DNA from 3 places in the Gilvimarinus sp. DA14 genome. Region 3 is predicted to be linked to each of the others. Evidence: riboswitches for the same ligand, from Rfam matches in the RefSeq annotation. Region 3 holds a riboswitch; each other region holds the start of a gene.
What was found. A riboswitch is a leader RNA that binds a small molecule or an ion and turns the genes downstream of it on or off. The one in region 3 is predicted to bind thiamine pyrophosphate.
Positions count from the first base shown of each region.

Region 1: it holds a riboswitch for thiamine pyrophosphate, as region 3 does, so the genes downstream of both, thiD (bifunctional hydroxymethylpyrimidine kinase/phosphomethylpyrimidine kinase) here and NHM04_RS12290 (TonB-dependent receptor) in region 3, are expected to answer to the same signal.
Region 2: it holds a riboswitch for thiamine pyrophosphate, as region 3 does, so the genes downstream of both, thiO (glycine oxidase ThiO) here and NHM04_RS12290 (TonB-dependent receptor) in region 3, are expected to answer to the same signal.

Region 1 covers NZ_CP100350.1:1,900,592-1,903,867, reverse strand. Annotated here, with positions in the region: gene NHM04_RS08340 (TolC family outer membrane protein) at 1-870, opposite strand, end outside; TPP riboswitch at 1,100-1,194, shown strand; gene thiD (bifunctional hydroxymethylpyrimidine kinase/phosphomethylpyrimidine kinase) at 1,297-2,184, shown strand; gene thiC (phosphomethylpyrimidine synthase ThiC) at 2,171-3,276, shown strand, end outside.
Region 2 covers NZ_CP100350.1:799,245-802,520, forward strand. Annotated here, with positions in the region: gene xseA (exodeoxyribonuclease VII large subunit) at 1-1,036, shown strand, start outside; TPP riboswitch at 1,051-1,192, shown strand; gene thiO (glycine oxidase ThiO) at 1,235-2,398, shown strand; gene thiS (sulfur carrier protein ThiS) at 2,391-2,615, shown strand; gene NHM04_RS03380 (thiazole synthase) at 2,617-3,276, shown strand, end outside.
Region 3 covers NZ_CP100350.1:2,796,711-2,799,986, forward strand. Annotated here, with positions in the region: gene NHM04_RS12290 (TonB-dependent receptor) at 1-2,040, opposite strand, end outside; TPP riboswitch at 2,088-2,184, opposite strand; gene NHM04_RS12295 (AraC family transcriptional regulator) at 2,303-3,276, shown strand, end outside.

The DNA of each region.
Region 1 (3,276 bases), 900 kb from region 3:
TTCGCTGTAGCCCGCGCTCAGGCCCAGGGTCGGGTAGTGGTTAGCGCGTGCGGCCTTGGCTTGCTGTTCGGCCGCGTTCGCCGCTTCGCTTACCGCTTTCAGGGTGAAGTTATTTTCCAGGGCGAATTCTACCCAGCTGTGGCGATCGGCCGGAGAGGGGGGAACCACGGGAAAATCTTCGCCCAAAGGTGCGATAGCATCGTGCGACTGACCGGTCAGTACCTCCAGGGCTTCGTAACTAATACCCAGTTGGCCGCGCGCTTCCAGGGTGGCGGCCTGGGCGCTGTCGTACGCTGCCTGGGCATCGTGCACATCAGTAATGGGGGTCAGGCCCACTTCAAAGCGCTGCTTGGTTTGCTCCAGCTGCTGTCCCAGAGCTTTCTCTTCGGCCAGGGCTACTTCCAAATTGTCGATGGCGCGCAACACGTTAAAGTAGGCTTCGGCGACGCGCACAATCAAACTCTGCTGGTCGGCCGAGTACTGCGCCTTGGCCTGCTCGCTCAATGCGGCACCTTGCTGATAGGTGTGCCAGGCGTTCAGATCAATCAGCGCCTGGTTTAAATCCAGCCCCCAGCGCTTGACTTCATTTTCGGTAGTGCCGGCGGGCGTAAGGGCCGCCTCGCCGCTGCGGATTTCATACTCCGAGTCGGTTTCGCTGTAGCTGACGTTAGCAGAACCGGTAATTTGCGGCAGCAAAGCGGCGCGGCCGATGGTTTTGTTTTCTAGCCCCGCCTCGAAAGCCGCTCTATCGGCTTTTAACTGGGGGTCGTTTTCCAGTGCCAGGTTGTAAATGTCGAGGATAGACTCGGCTTGGGCGCTGCTGCTAAGCGCAATCAGCGCGGCAAAAAAATAACGTTTTGTCTGCTTCATTTGGTATCCCGGTAGGTCTTGCGTCCGTTTTTGTGGTCGTTGCTGCGGTAAAGACGCTGGCTCCACAAATTTAGTTGCACTCTACTGTGTGCGATTTTAATACAGGCCAGAGTTTAGCGGTTTGCGTCCTCTAGGTCGAGATGAATAAACGTTCATTTTTTCGCGCCGCTAGTAAAAAACCGTAAACGCTGTGCTTTACAGCCGCGGAGCAGTTCTCTAGACTGCCGATTCTGTCTTGTCGGGGTGCTTCGTGTGGTGAAGCTGAGAGAGTCCCGTCGACCTGATCCGGTTAGTACCGGCGTAGGGAACGAGCGCTTATGAATTTATGTATCCATTCTATTTGCCGGGGCGTCTGCTCCCGGCTTCAAGCCGCTGCCGCACCGGCAGTTGCTGCGCTGTTTCCTCGCCCCCTCCAGGAAGCAGCTTATGTCCAACATCACCGAATATCCTAATCGCGTTACGTCTGCCTGCGTTGCTCTGACTGTTGCCGGCAGCGATAGCGGAGCCGGGGCGGGCATTCAAGCGGATTTAAAAACCTTTGCCGCCCTGGGTGTTTACGGCGCCTCGGCAATCACCGCCTTAACCGCGCAAAATACTCAGGGGGTGCAGGCGGTTGAGTCTGTATCCGCCGATTTTGTGCTTCGCCAAGTACAGTCGGTGCTAGCGGATATGCCGGTAAAAGTCATTAAAACCGGCATGCTCGCCAACGCCGAGATTATCTCCGCCCTGGCCTCTGAACTCCCCACCTTCATTCCTTTAGTGTTAGACCCCGTGATGGTCGCTACCAGCGGTGACCGGCTGCTGGCCGATGACGCCTTGCAGGCGCTGCGCCAGAAACTGATCCCGCGCGCCTGTCTGCTTACCCCTAACCTGCACGAGGCCGCCGCGCTGCTGGATGCTCCCGTGGCAGAAAGCGTAGCGCAAATGACCCGGCAGGCGGAGGCGCTGCTTACACAGGGTGCCCAGGCCGTGCTGCTTAAGGGCGGCCATTTGCAGCATCCGGATGAGGCGGTGGATGTGTATCTCGATGCCGAGCGCTGCGAGCTGCTCAGAGCGCGGCGGGTTCGCACCGCAAATACCCATGGCACCGGCTGCACCCTGGCCTCGGCAATCGCCGCTTTTCTTGCCCGTGGCCTGTCATCTTACGAGGCCTGTCGTGAGGCCAAACACTATTTAACCGGAGCTCTGACTGCCGCCGACCGATTACAGGTAGGGCGGGGACATGGCCCGGTGGATCATTTTTACGCTTTTTCTTATGCAACCGTGGCAAGTGCCGCACCCATAACCCAGGAGATTTCCCATGACTCAGAATAAACAGAGCGCCGAGCGCGTGCTCAGTGAAAGCGCCCAGGTGGATAACGCCTCGGTGCAGCCATTTCCCCGCTCGGAAAAAATTTATGTAACAGGTTCGCGCGACGATATACGCGTGCCCATGCGGGAAATTAGTCTGGCCGATACCCCCACTGATTTTGGCGGTGAAACCAACCCGCCGGTGCGCGTTTATGATACTTCTGGCCCCTATACCGACCCAGCGGTTGCTGTGGATGTGCGTCAGGGGCTTGCGGATATCCGCACCCGCTGGATTGAAGAGCGAGACGATACCGAGTTGCTGGAGGGAGTGAACTCGGAGTTTACCCGCGAGCGTCTGGCCGACCCTAAGCTTGCCCACCTGCGCTTTAACCATCACCGGGTCCCGCGCCGCGCTAAGGCCGGCAAGAACGTATCGCAAATGCACTACGCCCGTCAGGGCATCATCACTCCAGAAATGGAATACATTGCGATTCGCGAAAATATGGCGCTGGCGCAAGCGCGCGAGCAGGGGGTTTTGGAGAAACAGCACCAGGGCAATGACTTTGGTGCGGCTATTCCCACTGAAATTACCCCCGAGTTTGTGCGCGATGAGGTGGCTCGTGGCCGCGCGATCATTCCCGCCAACATTAACCACCCAGAGTTAGAGCCGATGATCATCGGGCGCAACTTTTTGGTGAAAATCAATGGCAATATCGGCAATTCGGCGCTTACCAGCTCCATTGAAGAAGAGGTGGAAAAGCTCACCTGGGGCACCCGCTGGGGGGCGGACACGATTATGGACTTGTCCACGGGCAAGAATATTCACGAGACCCGCGAGTGGATTATCCGCAACTCTCATGTACCCATTGGCACCGTGCCCATCTACCAGGCGCTGGAAAAAGTTGATGGCGTGGCCGAGGATTTAACCTGGGAGATCTTTCGCGATACCCTGATTGAGCAGGCCGAGCAAGGCGTTGACTACTTCACCATTCACGCCGGTGTGCTGCTGCGCTATGTGCCGCTCACCGCCAAGCGGGTCACCGGTATTGTCAGTCGCGGTGGCTCGATTATGGCCAAATGGTGTCTGGCGCACCACAAAGAGAATTTCCTTTATAC
Region 2 (3,276 bases), 2.0 Mb from region 3:
CATGGAGGAAGCGGGCCTTGGCGCCCTACAGCGCGCGTTTGAGGCGCTAAAGCACAAGCTCGCCAACGAGGGGTTGTTCGCCCCCGAACGAAAACTACCTCTGCCGCCGCAAGCCCACCATATCGGTGTTATTACTTCAGCCACTGGCGCCGCCGTGCGGGATGTACTGGCGGTCATCAGGCGGCGCTATCCATCGCAAAAGGTGACCTTGCTGCCAGTACCCGTGCAGGGCGAGAGCGCCGCCCCCGCGATTATCCGCGCGCTGCAACTGGCCGAGCGCAGCGGTCTATTTGATCTGTTAATTCTGACCCGCGGCGGCGGCTCAATTGAAGACTTGTGGGCGTTTAACGACGAGGCGCTCGCCCGCCAGATCGCCGCCTGCCCTATTGCGCTGATCAGCGCGGTGGGACACGAGACGGATTTCACCATCGCCGATTTTGTCGCCGATCACCGCGCGCCAACCCCGTCGGCTGCGGCTGAGATGGCCGTGCCGGATATCCGCGAACATTTGAACGCTCTAAAACAGAGGGAGTTGGCGCTGGGTAAAGCCATTGCCAACCAGCTGGCGCAACAACACAGCCGCCTCAATGCATTGCAAAAGCGGCTGCGTCATCCGGGCGAGTCACTGCGCCACCAATCTCAGAGGCTGGATCAACTGGAAATTCGGCTGACGCGCTGCATGCAACAACGCCTGGCCAATTGCGCCCAACAGTTTACCGATCTGCAAAGACGGCGACAGAACCAGAACCCCCAAGCGCGCCTGACACAGGCACAAAACAACCTGCACACCTTGCGCCAGCGCCTCGAGCAAAATATGCACAGACAGCTTGGGCAATGGCAGCAGCAACTGCACGAAAAGGCCCGCGTGCTCGACAGTGTCAGCCCCCTGGCAACGTTAAACAGAGGCTTTGCCGTGGTGCGGGATGAGCAGGGTCAGGTGGTGCGCAGCGCCTCAGACTTACGCCCCAAACAGCAACTCAACACCACGCTCGGCACGGGTGAATTTACCTGCGAGGTGATTGCAACCTCGAGCTAATGTCTTTATATTGAGCGCACTTGTCGGGGCGCCTTGACCACCAAAAACCAGACACTGGACCCAGTGCTGCGTGGTACGAAGGCTGAGATCGGTACGGCCGAACCCGTGGAACCTGAACAGGCTGGCACCTGCGGAGGGAACAAGTAGCGCCAGCATCGGCGGCCTCCCTCTGCTCCAGCCTCATGTGTCGAGGCAATAGTGACTCCAGATCTCTCTTATTTAAAACCTGATGCCAAGATAGGCATTGCCGGAGCCGGCCTGCTCGGCCAATTGCTTGCCTGGCAGCTCAGCGCGGCGGGATTTAGAGTGACTCTGTTCGATGCAGCCAGCAGCGCCAAACCACAAAGCGCCGCCCACACTGCAGCCGGCATGCTCGCGCCTATCAGCGAAGCGGCCGAAGCTGGCCCCGATGTATACGCTATGGGCGTTTACGGAATTGAGCGCTGGCGCGAATGGCTGAGCCACATTGGTACACAGGCGAGTTCTTGCTTGCACGAACATGGCAGCTTATTGGTGGCCCACCCGCAAGATGAAAGCGAGCTGGAACAGTTCATCAGCGATACCCGCCCCCTGCAGCACTACGCTGACTGCAGCATCCGCCACCTGCACCGCGACGATTTGCAGCATCTGGAACCCGATTTAAGCGGGCAGTTTCAACGGGGTTTATTACTCTCGCCCGAAGCGCATTTGGACAATCGCCAGCTGCTGCAACAGCTAAGCGCGCAAATCAGTACGCAAGATGTGCGCGTATATGAAAACACCCCCGTGAGCGCCGAGCCTTTTGCCATTATCAGCGAATCTACTGGGCAAAAATTTTCTTTTGATGTAGTCATTGATTGTCGCGGCGCTGGTGCCAGAGCAGCACTTATCCAACTGCGCGCCGTGCGTGGTGAAACTCTACACCTGGAAACATGCGAAGTAACACTGCAGCGCCCGGTGCGCTTGATGCATCCGCGCTATCAGCTGTATATCGTTCCCAAACCTGGCAATCGATTTGTTATCGGCGCCACGCAAATTGAAAGCGAAGACCTCTCCCCTATTTCATTGCAGTCCAGCCTCGAGCTTTCAAGCGCTGTGTACACTCTGGCACCGGCCTTTGCCGAAGCGCGCATACTTGAAGCTGGCGTGAATCTGCGCCCGGCGTTTGCCAACAATATGCCAAGCGTTTGCGCCCAGCGCGGCCTGATCAGCGCCAACGGACTTTATCGACACGGCTACCTGCTAGCGCCAGCGGTAGTCGATCATGTGCTGCATTTGCTCGACGCCCAGCGGCAAAGCCCTTTTGCTCATTTGCTGCAAGCACGGCGACAGAGGAGTGAGCGTAGAGACAATTCTTTCAACAGTGAGCCTGTGTATGAGTAACCGCACCATTGAAGTCTTTTTAAACGGCGAGTCCTGCGAGCTGCCCGCCGGTACCGACCTCGCCAACGCCACTGCTCTTTGGCAGAGTGAGCAACAAATACCAGAAAAGTTTGCCGCGGCCGTCAACGGTGAATTCGTGCCTCGCTCGGCCTACGCTGATACCTTGCTTGGCAGCGGCGACTTGATCGATATCGTAGCCCCTGTAGGCGGAGGTTAACATGCAAAGCGATAAAATCACGCTATACGGCAAGGAATTTAACAGCCGCTTTTTACTGGGCACGGCCCTGTATGAGTCGCCCCAACAAATGCGCGATAGCGTCACTGCATCGGGCGCGGAAATCGTGACTCTGGGGCTGCGGCGGCAAAACCCCAGCGCCGGCGACGGGGAGCGTTTTTGGCAGCATATTCGCGCCACTGGCTGCACTTTGTTACCCAATACCGCGGGCTGCAAATCCGTTAAAGAGGCGGTTAACTTAGCGCAAATGTCCCGTGAATTATTTGCCACAGACTGGATTAAGCTGGAAGTTATTGGCGATGATTACAACCTGCAACCAGATCCTTTTGCGCTGTTGGAGGCAACCCGCGAATTAATAAGCCAGGGCTTTAAAGTATTGCCCTATTGCACCGATGATATGATTTTGTGTCAGAAGCTGGTGGAAGCCGGTTGCGAGGTACTGATGCCCTGGGGCGCCCCTATCGGCACCGGACGCGGCCTGCTGAACCGCTACGCGTTAAAAGCGTTGCGCGAGCGTTTCACATGCCCGCTGATTGTCGATGCGGGCCTTGGCGCACCATCGCAGGCGGCCGAGGCGATGGAAATGGGGTATGACGCGGTACTGCTTAATACCGCCGTGGCGAAAGCGCAAAACCCGCCGCTG
Region 3 (3,276 bases):
CTCGGTGGCGTAGCCTTTGCGCGGGTCGTTGCCGAAGGCGCCAAAGCCTCGGGTTTGGGTATCCTCATCGGTCAGGTTGCGGCCCCAAAGCGCCAGCTCCCAGTGCGCGGCGGTGTAACCCAAGCGGGCGTTTAGCAATTCATAGGCGTCGGCCTGGGCTTCGTGGCGGCTGGAGAAATAAAAGCTGTCTTTTCCCTCTACCTCTAACTGTGCAAACCAGTGGTCGGTAAAAAAGTATTCGCCACCGGCGGTAAATTGATAGTGGGGGGCGTGGGGTAAATCGTGGCCGGATAAATCGTAAGCCTCGCCCTCGCCGGGGTTGGCGTCAGCGTGGGCGAAGCTTTGAAAGTCATCAAACTCCGAACGCAGTAACCCCAGGCTTGCGAACAAGCGCAAGGCTTCGCTTGCCTGCCAATTAATGTCTGCTTCTAAACCGTAGCTGTGGCCTGCGGCGGCATTGGTGGTGTAATCTTCAAAACTGCAGGGGCAGGTGTTGCCATCAATTTGTTGCAGTAGCGATTGCTTGGTTTGCACGTCGTCGCGATCTTGGTAGAACACGGCGATATTGCTGGTGATGCGGCTATCGTTGGAGGCAAACTTGGCGCCCACTTCGTAGTTCCACAGAAACTCCGGCTGATATTCCCGCGAGCTTTCGGGCAGTGCGGTGTTGCTGTTAAAGCCGCCGGCTTTGTAACCGCGCGAGATCAAACCGTAATACAAGGTGGTATCGGTGTGGTATTCCAGCGCCAGCTTGCCGCCCAGCATATCGTCTTCGGGGGAGAAGCTTACCTCGTCGCTGTCGCGGTAGTCGGCGCTGCGCTCTTCATAGCGCAGGCCGGTGACTAATTTAAGCGCAGCGCTTAGCGGGATATCCAACTGGCCGTACAGGGCGGTGTTTTCGGCGCTGAAATCGCTGGTAAAGTCGCCGCTTGCATAAGTGTACTCGCGCAGTAAGCTCTCGTTCTGGTCGCGGTAATACACGCCGGCCACCCAACCGAATTCGTGACGTTCGTTGTTGGACACCAGGCGTAAATCGGCGGTGGTGTTGTCGATATCGCGCAGGTAATTATCGGTTGAGCTGTAGCCGTCATAAATACAAGTGAAGTCACTGCAAATATCTGCGTAGGTCCAGTCTTCATCGAAACCGTATTCGGTATCCGACTGTGCGTGACTGCCCAGCGCCACCAGTGAGACCGCATCGTTTAAGCGCCACTGCAAGCGCGCCGAGCCAGCTGTGGTTTCGGCGCGGTCGTGGCCGGGGTTATCCGACAGGGTGGTGCGGGTATTGTCCAAAGAGAAGGCGTCGTAGCCGTTATCGACATTGACGTACAGGCCGGTCACATCCAATTGCAGCGAATCACTGGGCTGCCAGCGCAGTTTGGCGCGGGCGGTTTGCTCGTCGATATTCTGATTGTCGTCAATATTTAAGTAGGCGTTGTCCTGGTAGCCGTCGGAGCTGTGCTGCTCCAGTGCGACGCGGGCGCTCAGGGTATCGGTTAGCCCGCCGCTAATGGCTCCGCTCAGGGTTTGAATATTGTAGTCGCCCAGGGTGGCGTTCACTTCGCCGCCGAACTCTTGGGTGGGGGCGGCTGATACCATATTTATCAAGCCTGCCAGGGCGTTGGCGCCATAGAGTGTGCCCTGCGGGCCGCGCAAAATTTCCACCTGGGCAATGTCCAGCGTGGTTGCTGCCCCGCCAATGCCGGTTAAGTCTATGCCATCGACCAGCAGGCCAACGGACGGGTTAACCGGCTCAATAAATTGGCTGCGCTCACCGATACCGCGAATTTGAAAAAAGCGGCCGCGCGAGGCGCCGGTGGAAAAATTCACATTGGGGGCGGTGTTTAAAATTTGTGCCAGGTGCTCGGCGCCACGGGCGTTGATGGCTTCAGCATCAATAACACTTGCGCTGGTGGCCAACTGGCTCAGGTTCGTGGGGCGAAAGTCCGCCGTCACCAGAATTTCTTCAATGGTATTGCCCTGCGCCTGGGCGGCAATGGCGAAAGGTAAAGTGGCAAAAGCAAAGTGTGCGAGTTTCATAGAGTCTCCAACAGCAACAGGAGACCCGGCATGCTAAATAAGCGCGGATATGAGAGAGTGTCCTATCCCTACGCCGGCATTAACCGGATCAGGTTCAACGGGTTTTTCTCAGGCCTGAGAAAGCGGCCACCCCGAGGATTTAAGCGTCGGACTATTTTACGCCCAATGCTGCTCAATGCCAATCTGACGTCGTGCTAGACGCTACTTTGAGTGGGAAATTAGCGGTAGGATAGGAAGTGATAAAAAATTAAAGTTACCCGTAATGCTGAAATTTTATAAAAAAGTGGCCACGCTGCTGCTAGGTTTGTTGTTATTCAGTGCGCTGCTCAGTTATTGGTGTATCCAGAATACATTCTCGTCTCGCACATTACTGCCTGCAGCGCAGAGCGAGCTGCCCTGGCATCTGAGCGCCGAGACGGATCACTCCCAAGGTGGCCTCTCAGAGGTAACATTCCACGATGACCGCTACAGCCTTGATTATTCGCTGAGTCTTTCCGATGTTGCTCAGTATCCCTATGCAGGGGTGGCGTTAAACTTTACCGATGACGGCGGGCAGCCGACCATGCTGGATCTTACCGGATACCACAAGCTGAGCTTTAACGTGAAGTGCGTCCCTGCCAATGTTCTGGCATTTGCCGCCCATACCTTTGAGCCCGGCATCACCCAAAAAGATGATCCGCTAAGCTATCGCTCGCCGGCGACCTATTTCTCCTGTGACGAGCAGTGGTCCGCCGTCGAGTTAGATTTGACTCGCTTGGAGACGCCCCAGTGGTGGCTGGATAAGTTTGAGCTCAAGCTCTCGATGATTGATTACCAGCTTAACCGGGTACCGCGATTGGTTTTTGGTTCTACCCATCAAAGCCCCATGCTGGATTCGGCGCGGGTGCAAATTAACGCCCTTGAGCTGCGCGGGCGAGATTGGCGCTACCTGTATCTACTGGCGGGGGTTTTGGGGCTGGCTTGGCTGATGGCCATTATTTGGCTGTTTCGCGCTCATACGCGGGCGCTGACCGATGCGCTTAAACTCAAACTGCAAAAGGACCGACCTCTGGTGGCGTATCAGCAGTTGTCGGTAGAGCCCCGACGCGACCGCGATAAAGAGGCTATTTTGCGTTACCTCGCCACCGAGTATGCGAACAGCGAGTTGAACCTGGACGGTATCGCCTCGGCGACCGGAGTCGGGCGCAGTAAAATTAACTCGATCCTCAAAGCTGAGCTGGGCTATACCTTTACCGG